DNA from 4 places in the Citricoccus sp. SGAir0253 genome. Region 4 is predicted to be linked to each of the others. Evidence: riboswitches for the same ligand, from Rfam matches in the RefSeq annotation. Region 4 holds a riboswitch; each other region holds the start of a gene.
What was found. Region 4 has a riboswitch for glycine ahead of gcvP (aminomethyl-transferring glycine dehydrogenase). Riboswitches for the same ligand answer to the same signal wherever they lie in the genome.

Region 1 (5,135 bases), 1.0 Mb from region 4:
CGGTGTCCGGGCCGGTGCCCCGGTGACGCCGGCGACGGCACCCCCGGCCGGGCCCTCGACCGGCTCGGCCGGGCCCTCGACCGGCTCGGCCGGGCCGAGGGGGGACTCCGGGGCCGCGGGCGCGACCGGGGCGGGGTCGATGCGCGTCCGGTCGAAGCGGTAGCCTCGGGACTGCGCCTCGTCGGCGAGGGCCTCGAGATAGGCCCGCACCGCGGCGAGCGGTTCCGGGTGCGCCCGGAAGCGCTCGAGCTGGGGGTGGGAGCGGTAGCCGCGGGTCCGTCCGGCCAGCACGGCCTGGGCCAGCAGGGCCTCCCGCCAGCCGCCCGTGAGGCCGGGGCGGTCGAGGTACTTCGGGTGCAGGGTCCACAGGCGCATGGTCCCATCATCGCGCGCCTGCGCCGGTGGGCGCCGGACGGGACGCACCGGTGGGTGCCGGGCCGGAGAGGCCGACGGGCGCCGGACCGGAGAGGCCGACGGGCGCCGGACCGGAAACGCCGACGGGTGCCGGACCGGATGGTCCGACGCCCGTCGGGTCGGGAGGGGGTGGCCTCCGCCGGGGTCAGCGGGTGGGGGTGGGCTGGCCGGTGGTGGCGTGGCGTTGCTGGTACTCCCGGGCCACCTTGGCGTCGTGGGCGGCGCGCAGGGCCTGGTGCTCGGGGTTGCGGCGCAGCACGAGGTAGCCGGCGCCGAGGGCGAGGAACCAGGCCGGGGTGGACAGCAGGGCGGCCAGGGTGTCGGGCTGGGTGGTCAGGGCCCAGACGACGAATCCGAAGAAGCCGAGGACCACGTAGGGCATGAAGGACCCGCCGGGCATCTTGAACGCGCTGGCCGCGTGCAGGTGGGGGCGGCGGTGCCGGTAGACGAGGTAGCTGACCAGGATGATGGACCACACGAACATGAAGCACAGCGCGGAGATGGTGGTGACCAGGGTGAAGGCCTCGGCGACCCCGCCCTCGGCGTAGAGCAGGGCGACCCCGGCCAGCAGGAACATGCAGGAGAACAGCAGGGCGTTGCGCGGCACCTGCCGGGAGGACAGGCGGGCGAAGCGCTGGGGGGCGTCGCCCTCCTGGGCCAGGCCGTAGATCATCCGGGAGGTGGAGTAGATCCCGGAGTTCGCCGAGGAGGTCGCGGAGGTGAGCACGATGAAGTTGACCACCCCGGCGGCCCCGGCGAGCCCGGCCAGGGCGAACATGCCCACGAAGGGGGACTCCTCGGCGCTGTAGGCGGTCCAGGGCTTGACGGCCATCAGCACGACCAGGGCGCCGACGTAGAACAGCAGGATGCGCACCGGGATGGAGTTGATCGCCCGGGGCAGGGTCTTCTCGGGGTCCTTGGCCTCGGCGGCGGTGGTGCCGACCAGCTCGATGCCCACGAAGGCGAACACGGCGATCTGGAACCCGGCCACGAAGCCCATGAACCCGGTGGGGAACATCCCGCCCTCGGTCCACAGGTTGGCGAACGCCGCCCGGGTGCCGTCGGACTCGAAGCCGGTGATGATCATCACCAGGCCCACCACGATCAGGGCCAGGATGGCCACGATCTTGACCAGGGCGAACCAGAACTCGGTCTCGCCGAAGGCCTTGACCGAGGGCAGGTTCAGCCCCACCAGCAGCACGATGCACACCACCGCGGGGATCCACAGGGGCAGCTCGGCCCACCAGAAGGACACGTAGTGGGCGATGGCGACCACGTCGGCGATGCCGGTGACGACCCAGCAGAACCAGTAGGTCCAGCCGGTGAAGAACCCGGCCCAGGGGCCCAGGATGTCCGCGGCGAAGTCCGCGAAGCTCTTGTACTCGGTGTTGCTCAGCAGCAGCTCGCCCATGGCGCGCATGACGAAGAACAGCATGAACCCGATGATCATGTAGACGAAGATCACCGAGGGCCCGGCCACCGAGATGGTCTTGCCCGAGCCCATGAACAGGCCGGTGCCGATGGCCCCGCCGATCGCGATCAGCTGGATGTGGCGGTTGGACAGCGCCCGCTCCAGGTGCGGGGACTGCGGGGTCTCACTCGCAGGACGTGCTTGGGTAGTGGTCATCGAGGAACTCCAGGGGTTGCGCGGTGTCCGCGTCGTCGGTGGGTTCCTCCCCCTCTGTTGCACGGCCTGAGAGTTTTCGCCCCACCCGGACCCGGGGGAACCTGCTCCGTCGGCGAGCACGGGCGAGACCGCGCTACTTTCCAGAGATGCCTCGGTGCGGCGGTACGGGGACCTGAGAGTTTCCCGGGGAGGAAATTGCTCCTACGGTGCCCGACCGGATGACGGACGGGACTCTCCCGCCGCACGTCAACGGCTATTTCGTTGTGACAGCCATCACATCCTAGGGGCAATGAATGAGGAATGCAACGATTTCCTGCGCAGTGCCCCGCCGCGCGGCCGACGGCCGGGCCCTCCCGCCCGGTGGCGGCCCAATGGAAGGTGGGCCTCCGCCCGGACGCCGACCGGCCGGGTGGACTATGATGGACGCACATCTGGAACGACAGGGGAGCGCCTCACGGCGCTGAGAGTGCGCGCAGCGCAGACCCTCGAACCTGCCCCGGCTAGCACCGGCGAAGGAAGTCGAGTTCTCCGGTGGACCGCGGGGCGGGCATCCCGCACGGCCCAGGCCGTGCCGTGCCGGCCTCCCGGGTACACCCCCCTCCTTGGATCCTTGAGGAGGACGACCATGGGCCCCGCCCACCACACCCACCCCACCGACCGGTCCGCCCGGACCGGCACCGCCGCCGCCGGCCGGCGGCCCGTCCCCACGCGCCGCAACTGGCGCGTGGTGGACATCGTCGTGGCCGCCGTCATCGCCGTGGCCAGCGGCGTCATCTTCTGGGCCTGGAACCTGGCCTACGCCGGGATCGGCGGCCTGTTCTTCGCCTTCCCGCCCTCGGCCGGGCTCGTGGCCGGCATGTGGCTGTTCCCGGCCGTGCTCGGCGGTCTCGTCATCCGCCGGCCCGGCGCGGCCCTGTTCACCGAGCTGGTGGCCGCGGCCGTCTCCGCCCTGCTGGGCTCCCAGTGGGGCCTGACCGTGCTGGCCTCCGGGCTGGTCCAGGGCCTCGGCGCCGAGCTGGTGCTGCTGGCCTTCCTGTACCGCCGCTTCACCCTGCCCGTGGCGCTGCTCGCCGGCCTGGCCACGGGCGTGTTCGGCGGCGTCAACGACGCCTTCGTCCAGAACTGGTTCCCCGAGTACACCCTCGAGTGGAAGTGGATCTACGTCGCCTGCGTGGGCGTCTCCGGGCTGGTCATCGCGGGCCTGCTGTCCTGGCTCGCCACCCGGGCCCTCGCGGCCACCGGGGCGCTGTCCGCCCTGGCCTCCCGCGGGGCGCACCGGGAACCGGTGGCCTGATCCGTGCCCGAGGCAGTGCAGTCGCCGCCCGCGTCCCGGCGCCGGGCCCCGACGCCGGCCCCGCCCCTGGGGGACTCGCAGCTGCAGGGCTCGGCCGGCTCCCGGCCGGGCGCCGTCCGGGAGGGACGCGCGCCGGCCCGACCGGCGGGCGGCGCCACCATCACGGCCTCCGGCTGGGGCTGGCGGCACGCCGGCCGGGAGCGCGCCGCCGTCGCCGGCCTGGACCTCGTGGTGCCGGCCGGCCAGCGGGTGCTGCTGGCGGGGCCCTCCGGGGCCGGCAAGTCCACCCTCCTGTACGCCCTGGCCGGAGTGCTGGACCCCGCGGACGAGTCCGAGGAGACCGGCCGGCTGCTGCTGGACGGGGTGCCCACGCACGCGCTGCGGGGCCGCGCCGGGCTCGTGCAGCAGGACCCGGAGACGCAGGTCATCCTCTCCCGCGTGGGGGACGACGTGGCGTTCGGGGCCGAGAACCTGTGCGTGCCCCGGGAGGAGACGTGGGCGCGCGTGCGCCGCGCGCTGGACGCCGTGGGGCTCGGCGAGGCCGAGGGCATCTCGCTGTCCCGGGACACCGCCCGGCTCTCCGGCGGGCAGAAGCAGCGGATGGCGCTGGCCGGGATCCTGGCCATGCGCCCGCCGCTCGTGCTGCTCGACGAGCCGACCGCGAACCTGGACCCCGCCGGGGTGCTCGAGGTCCGCGACGCCGTGCTCGCCGTGGTCGAGGCCACGGGGGCCACGCTCGTGGTCGTGGAGCACCGGCTGGGCACGTGGGCCGAGCACGTGGACCGGTTGCTCGTCCTCGAGCCCGGCGGCGGGATCAGCCACGACGGGACCCCCGCGGAGCTGCTCGGCCCGGGCGCCGTGCGCGAGGAGCTGGCGGCCGCCGGCGTCTGGGTCCCGGGCGTGGTCCCCCAGCCGGTCCCCGCCCCGCCCTCCGCCATCGAGCGGTCGAATCCGCCCCGCCGAAGCCCCGTTCCGGGCCCGGACCGGGGCGGAATCGACCTGCAGGTGCCCGGTGGGGGGCTGCTGGCGGCGCGGGGACTGGCCGTGTCCCGCGAACCGGTGCGCCCGGGATGGCGACGCCGGCTCGGCCCGCCGCCCGTCCCGGTCCAGCGAGACCTGGACCTCACCGTGGGACCCGGGGAGGCCGTCGTCGTGACGGGGCCGAACGGGGCCGGGAAGTCCACCCTGCTGCTCACCCTCGCCGGGCTGCTGCCGGCCCACGGCGGCACCCTGCGCGCCGGGCCGGCGCTCAAGGGCGCCGACGGGGACCGGCTGCCGGACGACCCGGGCCGCTGGCGCGCCGCGGACCTGGTCAGCCGGATCGGCACGGTCTTCCAGGAGCCCGAGCACCAGTTCGTGGCCACCACTGTGCGGGAGGAGTTGGTGTTCGGCCCGCGGCACGCCCGCGACCCGCGGACCCGCCAGCGGCTGTTCACGGACGAGGAGGCCGCGGCCCGCGCCGACGAGCTGCTCGCGGTGCTGGGCCTGTCCGCCCTCGCCGACGTCAACCCCTTCACCCTCTCCGGCGGGGAGAAACGGCGGCTGTCCGTGGCCACCGTGCTGGCCGCCGGCCCGCGCCTCGTCTTCCTCGACGAGCCGACGTTCGGCCAGGACGCCGTCACGTGGGCCGTGCTCACCGGGCTGCTGCGGCGGCTCGTGGCCGAGGGCCGCTCCGTGGTGGCCGTGACGCACGACGCCGACTTCGCCGCCGCGCTCGGCGCCCGGGTGGTGGAGCTGTCATGACGGCGGCCGCCCCCTCCCGGCCGGTGGCCGTGTCCGTGTTCGAGCGGGCCAACCCGC
Region 2 (5,135 bases), 290 kb from region 4:
CGCGGGTCACCGAGCTCGGCGGCGAGGTGCTGGCCCCGAAGACCCCCATCGACGCCACCAGCTGGTGGGCCGTGTTCCGGGACCTGGACGGCAACGAGATCGGCCTCTACGAGGGCACGACGGCGTCCGGACAGTGACGCTCGCCCCGCCCCGACCGCGGGGCGGTCAGGTGAGCTGCAGCGTGGTCAGGCAGGTGGGGTCCCCCGCCCCGGTGGCGATGTCCGCGGTGGCGGACTTGCCCCTCGCCTCCACCGTGATGGTGCCCTCGATGCCCGCCGGCAGCCACAGGCCCACGAAGCCGTTGGCGTAGGTGGTGCGCTCCTCGTCCACGAGCACCTCGCCGTCCGCGGCCGTGACGCTCACGTGCACGGGCGTGTCCACGAGTTCGCCCTGGCAGCCGGCCAGGCTGTGGTGGAAGCACTCGTGCGTGGTGGTCTCGAAGGGCGCCACCGCGAGGTAGAACCGGCCCTCGGGGACGGGCAGGGTCTCCTGGCGCTCCCCGTCCGCGAGGACCACCTCCTCCGGGGTCACGGAGGCCGCCAGGCCCCGCTCGCGGTCCTCGTGGGTGGCGTCGAGGGCCTCCACGACCTCCTCGGTGCCGCGGTCCTCCAGGCCATAGTCGGCCAGCAGCGAATCGCCGGGCCCGGCGGCCGCCGTCGCCGGGGACGAACCGGACGCGGAACCGGAGGCGCCGCCGTCGGCACCCGGGGTGGCGGCCGGTGCGGAGCAGCCGGCCAGCAGGAGGACGGCCGCGGCCGCCCCGAGGACTCGGTGGAGGGAAGACGTCATGGCCTCCATTCTGCCGGGAGCCGAAGGCACTGGCCTTCCCGGCCGTCACGGTGACACAGTGGCGGGAGGAGACCGCACCCGGACGGAAGGACCCCACGCATGGCGAAATACCTGATCATCGGCGGACACGGCAAGGTCGCCCTGCTCACCGCTCCCCTGCTGGCCCGCGAGGGGCACGAGGTCACGGCCGTGATCCGCAATCCGGAGCACGCCGGGGACGTGGAGGCCGCGGGCGCCACCCCGCTCGTGCTGGACGTGGAGACCGCCTCGCAGGACGAGCTGGCGAGCGCGTTCGCCGGCCAGGACGCGATCGTCTGGTCGGCCGGGGCCGGCGGGGGCGACCCGCGGCGCACCTACGCGGTGGACCGGGACGCCGCCATCCGGTCCATGGACGCCGCCGAGCAGGCCGGCGTGCGGCGCTACGTCATGGTGTCCTACCTGGGCGCCCGTCCGGACCACGGCATCCCGGAGGACGACTCCTTCCACGCGTACGCCGAGGCCAAGGCTGCCGCGGACGAGCACCTGCGCCGCTCCGGGCTGGACTGGACCATCCTCGGCCCGGGCGCGCTGACGCTGGACGAGCCCACGGGCCGGATCCGGCTCGCGAGCCCGGAGTCGGTCGGCGAGCGCCGGGAGACCTCGCGCGGCAACGTCGCCGAGGCGATCCGCGTGGTGCTGGCCGCCGAGCACGCCGTCGGCCACCAGTACGAGTTCGTGGACGGCGAGGAGCCCATCGTCGCCGCCGTCGCCGCCTCCTGAGTCCCCGGCCCCCGCCGGAGTACCCACCCCCCAGCCGTCCCAGCCGTCCCAGCCGTCCCAGCCGTCCCAGCCGTCCGAGGAGGACGCCATGCCCCAGTTCATGATCTCCGTCTGGCACGCCCCCGGCATCCAGCAGCGGCCCACGGGCCCCTACGGATCCGAGGAGGAGATGCAGGCGGCGTTCCAGGCCGTCGGCGAGTTCAACGAGCAGCTCCAGGCCGAGGGGGCCTGGGTCTTCGCCTGCGGGCTGGACGCCCCGGAGCTGGCCTCCGTGGTGGACGGCCGGCGGGAGGAGCCACGGGTCACCCAGGGTCCGCTCGCGAAGTCCATGGAGTCCATGGGCGGGTTCTGGATCGTGGAGGCCTCGGGGCCCGAGCAGGCGCGGGAGATCGCCACCCGCGCCTCGCGGGCGTGCGGCCAGCGCGTGGAGCTCCGGCCCCTCCAGGGCTGAGCGCCGCCGTCGGGCGCGCCCGAGCGCCTCCCGCCGGGGACCGGCTCAGCCGACGAGGCCGAGCAGGATCCCGCCCACGGCCACCACTCCGGCGACCACCACGAACACGTTGGACAGCGCGCCGCGGAAGGGCGCCAGGGCGGGCACCTTCCGGATGGCGTACATGGGCATCAGGTAGAGCACGGCGGCGATGACCGGCCCGGCCAACGACTCGATGAGCCCCAGGATGCTCGGGTTGAGCACGCCCGCCAGCCACGTGCTGGCGATGAGGAACACGCTGATGCCGATCCGCAGGGCGCGGTCGGGGATGCGCCGGGCCTGCGGGTCCACCATGCCGCGCACGATGCCCTGGGCGCCCTCGAAGGCGCCGAGCCAGTGGCCGAAGAAGGACGAGCCGATCGCGGTCACGGCCACCGCGGGGCCCAGCCAGGCGATGACCGGCAGGCCCATGACGTTGGCCAGGTGCGAGAGCACGGGCAGGTTGGCGTCCTTGGCCTCCTGCAGCCCCTCCGGGCCGAGGGCGAGCACGCAGGACCACACGAAGCCCATGGTGAAGACCACCAGCAGGGTCGCGGTGACGCGCAGGATGGAGGAGGCCTTCCGCACCGAGCCCGCGCCGTACTCGCGGCGCAGGGACAGGGAGAACTGGGAGATCGCCGGGGAGTGGTTGAAGGCGAAGACGAGCACCGGGATCATCAGCCACAGGGACATCCCGAAGTCGCCCGCGGCGGGCACGGCGCCGAAGCCCTCGAGGGACCAGGACGGGATCAGCAGCAGGGTGACGGCGAACAGCACGGCGATCAGCGGGTAGACGAGCCACTGGGTGACCACCAGCATGACGCGCTGGCCGGCCACCATCACGGCGGACATCAGCAGCACGAGCACCCCGGACAGCAGCCAGCGCGGCCACGGGTCCAGACCGAGCTGGTTCACCATGAGGCTGTCCACGGTGTTGGTGATGCCCACGCCGTAGATCAGCACGATCGGGAAGATCGCCAGGAAGTACAGGACGGTGACCACGCGGCCGGCGGCCGGGCCGAAGTAGTCCGCCACCACGCCGGTGATGTCCCGGTCCGGGCGCGGGGAGGCGCACACCATGCGGGACAGGGCGCGGTGGGAGAGGTAGGTCATGGGCCAGATCAGCACCGTGGCGACCAGCAGCGGCCACAGCCCGCCCAGGCCGGCGTTGATCGGCAGGAACAGCACGCCGGCGCCCACGGCAGTGCCGAACAGCCCGATCGTCCAGCTCGTGTCGAAGCGGTTCCAGCGCGGCGCGGCGGGACTGTCGGCGGCGGGGCCGGCCGCGGTGCCGCCGGCTCGGCCCTCGCGGACGAGGGTGGCGGTCGGCGCGGCGGGGCCGGCGTCGGTCCCGACGGCGGCCGGGCCGGCCTCGGTCCCGGTGGCGGGCCCGGTGGGGCGGGGTTCCATGGGTACTCCTCAGGTGGACGGGGGACGGTCGGTCCCTGCGTGTCCTCCCCGCTCTGTCCGTGGACCTGAGAGTGTTCGCGCCGCTCCGCCCGTTGCCGGGCGGCCCGCTTGCCCCGTCGGTGGCCGCGCGTGGGTGTGGCGGCGCTCTCCAGAGGTGCCCAGCGGTCCGGTACGGGTGCCTGTGAGTTTCCCGGGGAGGGCTTGCTCCGTCGGCGTCGCGCATCCGGGTGGAGCGGGATCTCTCCCGGACCGCTCAGTGGCTGATTCCGGGAGGACACTGTAATGCGCCTCACACGCGGGGGCGAATTCGCGCATCCGCCGCCGGGGGCGTATAAGCCGGTCCGGAGGCGCGGCCGGGCGGGCCGGTGCGGCGCTCAGTCCTGGTGCAGGCAGATGAGGTTGCCCACCGTGTCGTCCACCAGCGCGTCCGTGCCGCCGTACTGCTGCCGGGTCGGCTCCATGACCACGCGGGCGCCGCGGGCCCGGACCTGCTCGAACTCCTCGGCACCGCCGGTCAGGGTCATCGCGAAGGCGGGTCTCCCCGCCGCGCGGGTCTCCTCCTGGTAGGCCCGCGCGGCACCCTCCGCACGGCCGAGCACCAGCGAGGCGCCGCCGTCGGGCCCCGGGGCGCGCAGCGAGAGCCAGCGGAAGTCCCCGGCGGCGTAGTCGGTCTCCACCTCGAGACCGAGCACCTCGGTGTAGAACCTCTTGGCGGCGTCCTGGTCGTCGACGAGCAGGTGGGCCTGGGTGATCTTCATGGGCTGGTCCTCTCCGCAGGGCCGCGCTGCCGCGGCGTCACCCCCTAGTGTGGTGGCGGGGCACCGGCCCCGCCACCACATCCGCCACCACGTCCGCCACCACGGCACCCGGGAGGACCACGTCATGAGGATCGGCATCGTCATCGGATCGGTTCGCGAGGGGCGCCTGGGCGCATCGGTCGGCGACTGGGTGGCCGCCCGGGCCCGCGCGCTGGACGCCGGCGCGGAGGTGGAGTGGGAGGTGCTGGACCTCAAGGACTTCGACCTGCCCCTGATGACGGACGAGGACTGGGCGCAGGCCGAGGACGGGCCGGCCGAGGTGCACCGCTGGCGGGACGCCGTCGCGGCCTGCGACGGCTTCGTGTTCATCACCCCCGAGTACAACCGGAACATCCCGGGCGCGTTCAAGAACGCCTACGACCTGCTCTCGCGCCAGTGGATGGACAAGACGCTGGCGATCGTGGCCTACGGCGGCCTCGGCGGCGTGCGGGCCAACGAGGCCTGGCGGATCACCACCGCCGCGTACAACATGCACGTGGTGGGCGACTCCGTGAACCTCGTGCGGCGCACGGACTTCCCGGGCGGCGAGCTGGCCCTGACCGACCACCATGACCGCTCCCTGGCCAAGGTCCTGCACCGGCTCGTGGAGCTCACGCGCGCCGTGACCCCCGCGCGCGCCGAGCGCGCCGCCGTGCGCGGCTGAGCCCGGCGGGATCCCATGGACTCCCCCGCACCGGTGCGGACGGCGCCGGGCCGCCTCCCCACCCCCGGGGCACGGCCCGGGGATCGGGAGGACCGGTGACGCGCCCGACGCCGGCCCCGCCGCCCCCCGTGCCCCTGCACACCGAGCGACTCGTGCTGCGCTACGTCCGCGAGGCGGACGCCCCGGCCCTGCTGCGCTACTACCGCCGCGAGGACACCACCCGGTACCTGCTGGACGGCCCGTGGGA
Region 3 (5,135 bases), 980 kb from region 4:
GGTGGAACGCCACCGGCCGGCCACCGTGGGCACGGACAGCCCGAAGCGGGCGGTGTTGAACCCGGCCACGGCCATCAGCACGTGGGCCCCGCCCATGAGGTCGATGAGGTCGGCGTGCGAGCCGCAGATCGCCACCACGGCGACAGCGCGCAGTACCACGGAAGTCTCCACGCCGCGCCAGGCCAGCGCCGCGCGGGCGCGGTCCCGCCACGGGCGTCCCGGGGCACGGCGCGTCCCCTGGCGACCCGGGCGGTCCCCGCGCCCCGGGGCGGTGGGGGCGGCGCCCCCGACCGCGGCACGCCCAGCCGGTGCCCCACGGTCAGGGCCGGCGGCACGGCCGCGCTCCAGGCCGAGCTCCACGAGGTCGGACAGCGGACGGTGGTGCCAGTCGCGCGGCAGGGGCCCGAGGAGCCGCTCCAGCCGGGCCGAGGCCTGCACGTGGCTCAGGGAGTCCCCACCGTGCTGCACGAACGTCCGGTCCAGGTCGGCGGCGTCGAGCACGAGGACCGAGGAGACGGCCGCGGCGACGCCGGCGGCCAGGCGCGTGCGCGCGTCCAGGGGCGCGGTGGCGTCGGCCGCCTCGCCGGCGTGCTCGCCGGCAGCCGGCGCGCGGTCCTGTTCCGGAGCCGTCCCCCGGGGTCCCGGTGCGGCCGGGGCCGCGGTGCGCGGGCCGGCGTCGGGCGCCGTGGCCTGCTCCGCGACGGAGCGCACCAGGGCCGCGCTGGCGGGGCGGTCCACCTTGCCGTTGGGCAGCCGGGGCAGGGGCGCGACGGCGACGGCGACGGCCGCCGGGCCGAGCCCGGAGGCGGTGCCGGCGAGCCGGCGCACCTCGGTGGACACCTCGCGGTCCGCTCGCCCGGCCACGGGCTCGACGGCCACGGTGAGCCGGCTGCCGTCCCCGCCCACGCACGCGCGGTACCCGGCCGTGTCCAGCCGGTCCTCGACCGTGCCGACGTCGATCCGCACGCCCATGACCTTGGTGAAGCCGGAGCGCCGGCCGACCAGCCGGAGCAGGCCGTCGGGGCCGATGCCCCCCAGGTCGCCCGTGCGCAGTTCGTCCAGCATGGCGCCCAGGGCGAGGTCGTCCGGGTGCTCGGCGTAGCCCATCATGACGCCCGGCCCGCGGACCACCACCTCCCCGGCCCCCTCGGCGGCCTCGGGGACGGTCGTGTCCAGGTGCAGGGTCGTGTCCGCGACCGGCCGGCCCACCGAGTCGGGGTGCGCTGCGACCAGGGCGGGGTCCAGCACGCAGATCCGGGCGGTGGCCTCGGTCTGGCCGTACATCACGGACAGCCCCCAGCCGTGGCGCTCGCCCAGCGTCGCCGTGCGGAGCACCCGTTCCGGGCCCATCCGGCCGCCGGCCTGGGCCACGAGGCGCAGCGAGGGGTGCGGCCGGTCCAGCGCACCGGTGGTCTCCATCAGCTCCACGAGGTGCGGCACGACGGCCAGGGTGGTGACGCCGAGCCCGTCGACCGCCGACCAGAAGTCCTCGTCCAGCACCGATCCCTCGTGCAGCACCACGGAGGCGCCGGCCACGAGGTGGGAGTGCAGCACCGAGAGGCCGAAGGTGTAGTGCAGCGGCAACGAGGTGATGGCCCGGTCCTCGGCGGTGAGCGCCAGGGCCTGGGCGATCGCGGCGGCGTTGTGGTGCAGGTTGGCATGGGACAGCCGCACGAGCTTCGGCGAGCCCGTGCTCCCGGAGGTGCTCAGCAGCAGCGCGAGGTCCGGGTGCAGCAGGTGCCGCGGGGCCGCCTGCAGCACCTCGAAGGGGCGCACCGGATCCCCCGTGGCCGTGACGTCCGGGGCGTAGCGCTCGAGCACGGCGGAGGCCCGGTCCTCGCCGGCCGTCACGAGCGCCACGTGGCCGGCCTCGAGGGTGGCCAGGTAGGACAGCACGCCCAGCAGGTCCCGGCCCAGCGGCAGGTGGACGAGCCGGCGGCCCTCGGCCGCGTCCGGCAGCCGCGCCGCGAGGCCGGCGACGGCCGCGCCCAGCTCGGCGTGGGACATCGCCCGGCCGGAGGCGGACACCACCGCCGGGCGGTCGGCGTGGACGGGGTCGGCGAGCGGCGCGAGCGAGGGACGAGTGGGACGGTCGAGCACCGGGGATGGCGTCGACCCGGCGGTCAGGGTCACATAGGTTAGGCTAACCTGCCCCAAATAGCCCAGGCAATCACGAGGTAAATATGACGGTGGAGATCCGGTGGGCTCTGCTCACCGCCGCGCACGCCGGCCTGCTGCCCGTCCTGAGCCCGCTCGAGCGCCGGCGGATCGAGTCCCTCGACCGCCCGGCGGACCGGGCCCGCTCCCTCGTCGCCGCGGCGCTGCTGCGCGTGGCGGTCGCCGAACACCTGGGCCAGTCCCCCGCCGAGGTGGCGGTGGACCGCACCTGCCCCGAGTGCGGCCGGCCCCACGGCGCGCCACGGATCCTCGGCGCCGGACCGACCCCCCCGGTGCCGCACGTCTCCGTGTCCCACTCCGGCCTGCTCGTCGTGGTCGCCCTGGACCCCGGCAGCCCCGTGGGGGTGGACGTCCAGCGCGCAGCCGACCTGGAGGACCCGGCCGGCGCTGCCGCGTGGGCGCGGTCGGAGGCGCTGTTCAAGGCGCGGGCGACCGGCTACGCGGCGGACCGCGTCTCAGTACGTCATCTCGAGGCGCCCCTGGACGGCTACGCCGCCGCCCTGGCGGGCGCGCCGGACCGCCTCGCGTCCCTGCGGGCCAGCCGCTGGGACGGTGCTGCCGGCCGGTGACGGCGGGCGCCGGGGGGCGCCGGGAGGTGGGCGACCGGCCGCCGCCGGAGCGGCGTCGAGGGCCGCCATGGTGTCCCGCCGAGGGCCCGTGGCACGCGACGCGGTTGATCGGGAGGCGCGGGAGCGACTACGCTGTGAGGGCAGTCACAGGCTGCAGGGCCGTTGACGTGCGGCGGGAGAGTCCCGTCCAGCAGCACTGGTCGGGCGCCGAAGGAGCAATTCCTCCCCGGGAAACTCTCAGGCAACCGTACCGCCGCACAGAGGCACATCTGGAAAGTAGCGCGGAGTCACTCCGGGCTCGCCGACGGAGCAACCCCCTCCCCTCCGGGAGGGACGAAAACTCTCAGGCCACGCAACAGATCGGGGAGGAACCACAGACGCCGCGGGCGACCGCGCAGAGACCTGGAGTTCCCCCGATGACCATCACCTCCCTCCGCCCGTGGACCGCCCGCGCGCCCCGGCCCCTGACGGGGTCCGCCGCGCCGTGCTCCGCCCCGGGTCCCGGGGGCTGCGTGGTCCGCGGGTCCGGGTCGTGCGCCGGCGCCCCGGTGTCCTGAACCCTTCCAGATCCAGCCTCACCGTCACGTCCGAGAGGAACACCCATGAGCACTGTCCTGTCCGCACTGCGCTATTCCGCCGAGCACGAGTGGATCGACGGCGCCTCGCCGGCGCGCGTCGGCATCAGCCAGGTGGCCGCCGACGCGCTCGGCGACGTCGTCTACGTGGACCTGCCCGAGGCCGGCTCCACCGTCACCGCCGGCGAGACCTGCGGCGAGATCGAGTCCACCAAGTCCGTCTCCGAGCTGTTCACCCCCGTCACCGGCACGGTGGTGGAGGTCAACGACCAGGTCGTGGACAACCCGGCCCTGGTCAACGAGGACCCGTACGGCGCCGGCTGGCTGTTCACCGTGGAGGTGTCCGAGGAGGGCCCGCTGCTGTCCGCCGCGGAGTACGCCGAGGCCAACGGCGGTGAGCTGGCATGAGCGTCCTCGACCAGGAGATGACCGCCGTTCCGGCGGAGTTGACGCGGTCGCTGGGGGAGCTGGATCCGGAGGTGGCCGGGCTGATCGATGCCGAGCTGGACCGGCAGCGTTCGGGCCTGGAGATGATCGCCTCGGAGAACCACACGGCCGCGGCGGTGATGGCCGCCCAGGGCTCGGTGCTGACGAACAAGTACGCCGAGGGCTACCCGGGCAAGCGGTACTACGGCGGGTGCGAGCACGTGGACGCGATCGAGACGATCGCGATCGAGCGGGCCAAGGCCCTGTTCGGGGCGGGCTTCGCCAACGTCCAGCCGCACTCCGGGGCCCAGGCCAACGCCTCGGTGATGCACGCGCTGATCCGTCCCGGGGACACGGTGCTGGGCCTGGACCTGGCCCACGGCGGGCACCTGACCCACGGGATGCGCCTGAACTTCTCCGGCCGGCTCTACGACATCGTCGCCTACGGGGTGGACGAGGCCACCCACCGGGTGGACATGGACCAGGTCGCCGCCCTGGCCCGGGCGCACCGGCCCAAGCTGATCGTGGCCGGCTGGTCGGCCTACCCCCGCCAGCTGGACTTCGCCGCGTTCCGGGCGATCGCCGACGAGGTCGGGGCGTACCTGATGGTGGACATGGCCCACTTCGCCGGGCTGGTGGCCACCGGGCTGCACCCGAACCCGGTCCCGCACGCCCACGTGGTGACCTCCACCACGCACAAGACCCTGGCCGGCCCGCGCGGGGGGATCATCCTGACCAACGACGCCGAGATCGCCAAGAAGGTCAACTCCGCGGTGTTCCCCGGCCAGCAGGGCGGGCCGCTGGAGCACGTGATCGCCGGCAAGGCGGTCGCGTTCCGGATCGCCGCCGGCCAGGCGTTCGCCGACCGGCAGGCCCGGACCCTGGCCGGGGCGCGGATCCTGGCCGAGCGGCTCACCGCTGAGGACGTGGCCGGGCACGGGATCACCGTGCTGACCGGGGGCACCGACGTGCACCTGGTGCTGGTGGACCTGCGCGACTCGTCCCTGGACGGCCGGCAGGGCGAGGACCTGCTGGCGCAGGTGGAGATCACCATCAACCGCAACGCGGTCCCGTTCGACCCGCGCCCGCCGATGGTCACCTCCGGGCTGCGGATCGGCACCCCGGCCCTGGCCACCCGCGGGTTCGGCGAGGCCGCCTTCACCGAGGTCGCCGAGATCATCGCCGCCACCCTGGTCGCCGGGGCCACCGCCGCCGCCAACGGCACCGAGGTCCCCGACACCGTCCTGGCCGGACTGCGCGACCGCGTCACCGCCCTGGCCACCACCCACCCCCTGTACCCGGAACTGGCGCCCCTGGCGCCCGGACTGTAAGGAGTCGCAGCATGGCCATCAGTGTCTTCGACCTCTTCACCGTCGGCATCGGTCCC
Region 4 (5,135 bases):
CCCGTGTCCGGCCGGCCTCAACGCCCCAGCACGTGCCGCAGGGCGTCCTCGAGCTCCGGGTGCCGGAAGCGGTACCCGGCGGCGAGCGCCCGGTCGGCGCGGACCCGCTGGTCCGCCTCGACGAGCAGCCGGTTGCCCTCGGCGCCGAGGACGAGTTGCGGGGCCACGCGCGGCAGCGGCAGCGCCGCGGGGCGGTGCAGGACGCGGCCCAGGGTCTCGGCGTACTCCCGGGCGCGCAGCGGGGCGGGGGCCACCGCGTTGAGCGGACCCTCCACGGCCTCGGTGAGCACGGCGTGGGCGTACAGGCCCACGATGTCGTCGATCGAGATCCAGCTCTGCCACGGGTCCCGGTCCTGGCCGCCGAGCGGGCCGCCGGTGCCCAGCGGGCCGCCCGCGCCGACGACGAACAGGGGCAGGACCTGCTGCAGGATCCCGCCGGCCGGGGTCTGCACCAGTCCGGTGCGGATCATGGCCGTGCGCACCCCCGACTCGGCGGCGGGCGCCGTCGCGCCCTCCCACTGCCGGCACACGTCGGCCAGGAAGTCGGTCCCGGCCGGGTCGGTCTCCCGCAGCCCCTCGCCGTCGGGGCCGGCGCCGGCGTCGGCCCCGTAGTAGCCGATCCCGGAGGCGCTGACGAGCGCGCGCCGCCGGCCGTCCGCCGCGAGGTCCGCGAGCGTGCGCGCCAGCAGGGACGTGGACGCCTGCCGGGACCGCAGCACCTCGGCCCGGTGGGCCTCGGTCATCCGCCCGCCGATGGTCTCCCCGGAGAGGTTCACGACGACGTCGGCCCGGCGCAGCTGCTCCGGGTCCAGGACCCCGGCGGCCGGGTCCCACGTGATCCCCATGCCGCGGGGCGTGGTGGGGGTGCGGCCGGGCCGCACGAGCGGGACGACCCGGTGGCCGCCGCCGCCGAGCAGGGCCGCGAGCTGGCTCCCGATCAGGCCGCTGGCCCCGGACATGGCGATCGTCAGGGACCGGCCCGCCCCGTCCCCGGCGGCGTGCGCGGCGTGGAAGTCCAGGTCGGCGCGCAGCTGCTCGTGCCGGTAGGCGAACTGGCGGTCGAGTTCGGCCTCGAACTGCTCCCGGGTCCACCGGCCGGTGCGCACGCCCAGCCGGCCGGCCCGGTCCAGGAGCGAGGTGCCGGGCAGCTCGTACTCGACGTGGTCCACCATGAGGCAGCCCGGGGAGCCGTCCGGGGCGTCCGCCTCGCCCGGGGCCGCGTCCTCGAAGGAGTGGGTGTGCACCCACGAGCGCAGCGGGCCGGAGGCCATCTCGTCCCGGAACATGCGGTCCGGCTCGAGGGCGGTGTGCCGGGCCGTCCAGGGCACCTCCGGGGAGAGCCACGCGGGCAGCCGCACGGGCAGGACGGTGCGGGCCAGCCCGGCCGCGGACTCCAGTCCCAGGCCCAGCGAGCCGGGGACGCCGATGCCGAGCCGGGCGACCGAGCCGACGTCGATCCCGTCCGGCTCCTGCCGGACGCTGCCGGCGAACGGCGGGGTGAGGCGGACTAGCGCGCCGGGGCGGGTGAACCAGGCGAAGACGTCCGAGCGGCGGTGGGGGAGCAGGGCGCGGCGTTCGAAGACGGGCATGCCCCTACTCTCGCACCCGGGGACCCGCTCTGGAACAGCGGGTGAGGTGGGCGGGGGCACAGGTGTTCCGGGCGGTGGCCCCGCGGCCTAGGGTGCCAGGGGAGGGGCGGCGGCGCGCCGGCCCCGCGGACGACGACGGAGGGAGCGGCGATGACCCACCACGAGGAACCGCAGGTGGCCCGGCACGCGCAGTCGATGGCGGGACGGGACGGCACCATGCCGCCCCAGCAGCAGGAGCCGCCGGGGCTGACCGCGGCGATGGACCCCGTGCCGGACCACGGGGAGTCCAGCTGGGTCGGCCGGGGCCGGCTCGAGGGGCTGAAGGCCCTCATCTCGGGCGGTGACTCCGGCATCGGCCGGGCGGTGGCGATCGCCTTCGCCCGGGAGGGCGCGGACGTGGCCATCACCTACCTCCCCGAGGAGGAGGAGGACGCCCAGGACGTGGTCGGGTGGATCGACAAGGCGGGGCGCACCGCGGTGACCGTGCCCGGGGACCTGCGCGACGAGCGCGAGTGCGAGCGGATCGCCGCGGAGGCCGTGGCCGGCCTCGGCGGGCTGAACATCCTCGTCAACAACGCCGGGTACCACTGGGCGCGCGGCGAGCCCGGGATCGAGGGGCTGCGGACGGAGGACCTCGAGCGGGCCGTGCGCACCAACCTCTACGGCACGCTGTGGCTCACCCGGGCGTGCGTGCCGCACCTGGGGGCGGGGGACTGCGTCATCAACACGACGTCGGTGCAGGCCTACCAGCCCTCCGAGACGATGATCGACTACGCGGCCACCAAGGCGGCCCTGAACAACGTCACGGCGAACCTCGCCGGCGAACTCGGGCCGAGGGGCATCCGGGTCAACGCGGTGGCCCCCGGCCCGGTCTGGACCCCGCTGCAGCCGGCCACCAAGACCCCGGAAGCGGTCTCCCACATGGGCGCCGACACCCCGCTGGGCCGGATCGGCCAGCCGGCGGAGCTCGCCGGGGCCTACGTGTTCCTCGCCAGTCCGGCCGAGGCGAGCTTCGTCTCCGGCACGGTGGTGGGGGTCACCGGCGGGCTGCCCGTCTTCTGAGCCGTCCGTCCCCGGCCGCAACAGGGAGAGGCGACATCGCCCCGGCTGTGCCAGAATGGGATGCACGCCACACGCCCAGCGCGGGAGAGTGCCGGCGCCGAGGACCCCGGGCACGCCGCCCGGGACCGCGGTCCGGCCGCCGAAGGAGCAAGTTCTCCCCGAGAATCTCTCAGGCCCCCGTACCGCGATGGGAACGGCGTCTCTGAAAAGTGCCCGGCTCCCTTTGCCACGGCCACCGACGGTGCAAGCCCGCATCCTCCAGATGCGGGCGGAATCTCTCAGGTTCATGACAGAGCGGGGAGGGACCGGTCCGTGCCCCCTGTGCTCTGGAGGAGAACCCCATGAATGCCATCGTCAGCCCGATCGCCGCGCCCACCGCGGGCCCGCGCCACGAGCCGCGGGACGCGGCCTCCGCGCCGTTCACCAGCCGCCACATCGGCCCCCGTGCCTCGGACGCCGAGGAGATGCTGTCCTACCTCGGCTACGACTCGCTCGAGGCCCTCGTGGACGCCGCCGTGCCGGCGGACATCCGCCAGCAGGAGCCCCTGGACCTCCCCGAGGCCATGACCGAGGCGGCCGTCCTGGAGGAGCTGCGCTCCATCGCCAACCGCAACGTGGTCAAGACCCAGATGCTCGGCCAGGGCTTCTTCGACACCGTCACGCCGCCGGTCGTGCTGCGCAAGGTGCTGGAGAACCCGGCCTGGTACACCGCCTACACCCCGTACCAGCCGGAGATCTCCCAGGGCCGCCTCGAGGCCCTGCTGAACTTCCAGACCATGGTCGCCGACCTCACCGGCCTGGAGATCGCCAACGCCTCCCTGCTGGACGAGGCCTCCGCCGCCGCCGAGGCCGTGCTGCTGATGCACCGCGGCAACCGCAAGAACGGCAACGGCATCACCCTGATCGACGCCGACCTGTACCCGCAGACCCGCGCCGTGGTCGAGGGCCGCGCCCAGGCCGTCGGCCTGGACGTGCGCGTCGCCGACCTCTCCGCCGGCCTGCCGGAGGAGCTCTCCGCGGACCTGGACGAGAAGGGCCTGTGCGGCATCCTGCTGCAGCAGCCCGGTGACTCCGGCAAGCTGCACGACCACGCCCCCGCCATCGCCGCCGCCAAGGAGCGCGGCGGCATGGTCGCCATCGCCGCCGACCTGCTCTCGCTCGCGCTGGTCGTCCCCCCGGGCGAGCAGGGCGCGGACATCGCGATCGGCAACACCCAGCGCTTCGGCGTGCCGCTGTTCTTCGGCGGCCCGCACGCCGCCTACATGGCCGTCCACAAGGGCCTCGAGCGCCAGCTCCCGGGCCGCCTCGTGGGCGTGTCCCAGGACGCCGCCGGCCGCCCGGCCTACCGCCTGGCCCTGCAGACCCGTGAGCAGCACATCCGCCGCGAGAAGGCCACCTCCAACATCTGCACCGCCCAGGCGCTGCTGGCGATCACCGCCTCGATGTTCGCCGTCTACCACGGCCCGGAGGGCATCCGCGCGATCGCCGAGCACGCCCACCGCCAGGCCTCCCGCCTCGCCGCCGCGCTGCGCTCGGCCGGGTTCCAGTTGGGCCAGGACGCCTTCTTCGACACCCTGCAGGTCTCCGTCCCGGGCCTGGCCCGCACCGTGGTCAACGCGGCCGAGGCCGCCGGCGTGAACCTGCGGTTCGTGGACGCCGGCACCGTCGGCATCTCCTGTGACGAGACCACCACGGACCAGGACCTGCTGGCCGTGCTCTCCGCCTTCGGCGCCCCCGCCGACTCCCTGCCCGCCGGCGTCGGCGCCGGCGAGGCCGGGGACACCGGCACCCCGGGCACCGGCTCCACCACCGGGCACATCCCGGCGGAGCTGCAGCGCTCGAGCGAGTACATGACCCACCCGGTGTTCAACACCTACCGGTCCGAGACCCAGATGCTGCGCTACCTCAAGCGCCTGTCCGGCTACGACCTGGCGCTGGACCGCACCATGATCCCCCTGGGCTCGTGCACCATGAAGCTCAACGCCACCGCCGAGATGGAGTCCATCTCGTGGCCCGAGTTCTGCTCCATCCACCCGTTCGCCCCGGACCACCAGACCGAGGGCTGGCGGTACCTGCTGAACGACCTGGAGGAGAAGCTCGCCGAGATCACCGGCTACGCCGGGGTCTCCATCCAGCCGAACGCTGGCTCGCAGGGCGAGTACGCCGGCCTGCTGGCCATCCGCCAGTACCACCTGGGCAACGGCGAGGGCGAGCGGGACATCTGCCTCATCCCCGCCTCCGCGCACGGCACCAACGCCGCCTCCGCGGTCCTGGCCGGGCTGAAGGTCATCGTGGTCAAGACCGCCGAGGACGGCACCATCGACAGCGCCGACCTGGACGCCAAGCTCGAGGCCAACGCCGGGCGCGTGGCGGCCATCATGATCACCTACCCGTCCACGCACGGCGTGTACGACGCCGACGTGCGCGAGGTGTGCCGCAAGGTGCACGACGCCGGCGGCCAGGTGTACATCGACGGCGCCAACC

Region 1: linked by a shared signal. The riboswitch ahead of cycA (D-serine/D-alanine/glycine transporter) and the one ahead of gcvP (aminomethyl-transferring glycine dehydrogenase) in region 4 are both predicted to bind glycine.
Region 2: linked by a shared signal. The riboswitch ahead of E7744_RS14210 (HAAAP family serine/threonine permease) and the one ahead of gcvP (aminomethyl-transferring glycine dehydrogenase) in region 4 are both predicted to bind glycine.
Region 3: linked by a shared signal. The riboswitch ahead of gcvH (glycine cleavage system protein GcvH) and the one ahead of gcvP (aminomethyl-transferring glycine dehydrogenase) in region 4 are both predicted to bind glycine.

Annotation. Positions count from the first base shown of each region.
Region 1 covers NZ_CP039424.1:652,011-657,145, forward strand. The annotation lists gene E7744_RS02965 (pyrimidine dimer DNA glycosylase/endonuclease V) at 1-375, opposite strand, end outside; gene cycA (D-serine/D-alanine/glycine transporter) at 560-2,041, opposite strand; glycine riboswitch at 2,192-2,290, opposite strand; TPP riboswitch at 2,473-2,576, shown strand; gene E7744_RS02975 (ECF transporter S component) at 2,667-3,335, shown strand; gene E7744_RS02980 (ABC transporter ATP-binding protein) at 3,495-5,078, shown strand; gene E7744_RS02985 (energy-coupling factor transporter transmembrane protein EcfT) at 5,075-5,135, shown strand, end outside.
Region 2 covers NZ_CP039424.1:3,247,233-3,252,367, forward strand. The annotation lists gene E7744_RS14190 (VOC family protein) at 1-137, shown strand, start outside; gene E7744_RS14195 (CueP family metal-binding protein) at 166-789, opposite strand; gene E7744_RS14200 (SDR family oxidoreductase) at 889-1,548, shown strand; gene E7744_RS14205 (YciI family protein) at 1,637-1,999, shown strand; gene E7744_RS14210 (HAAAP family serine/threonine permease) at 2,045-3,427, opposite strand; glycine riboswitch at 3,585-3,684, opposite strand; gene E7744_RS14215 (VOC family protein) at 3,802-4,185, opposite strand; gene E7744_RS14220 (NADPH-dependent FMN reductase) at 4,310-4,888, shown strand; gene E7744_RS14225 (GNAT family N-acetyltransferase) at 4,984-5,135, shown strand, end outside.
Region 3 covers NZ_CP039424.1:1,971,037-1,976,171, forward strand. The annotation lists gene E7744_RS08715 (AMP-binding protein) at 1-2,133, opposite strand, end outside; gene E7744_RS08720 (4'-phosphopantetheinyl transferase superfamily protein) at 2,184-2,747, shown strand; glycine riboswitch at 2,911-3,010, shown strand; gene gcvH (glycine cleavage system protein GcvH) at 3,350-3,730, shown strand; gene glyA (serine hydroxymethyltransferase) at 3,727-5,079, shown strand; gene E7744_RS08735 (L-serine ammonia-lyase) at 5,091-5,135, shown strand, end outside.
Region 4 covers NZ_CP039424.1:2,953,077-2,958,211, reverse strand. The annotation lists gene E7744_RS12910 (TIGR01777 family oxidoreductase) at 18-1,589, opposite strand; gene E7744_RS12905 (SDR family oxidoreductase) at 1,740-2,651, shown strand; glycine riboswitch at 2,723-2,846, shown strand; gene gcvP (aminomethyl-transferring glycine dehydrogenase) at 2,993-5,135, shown strand, end outside.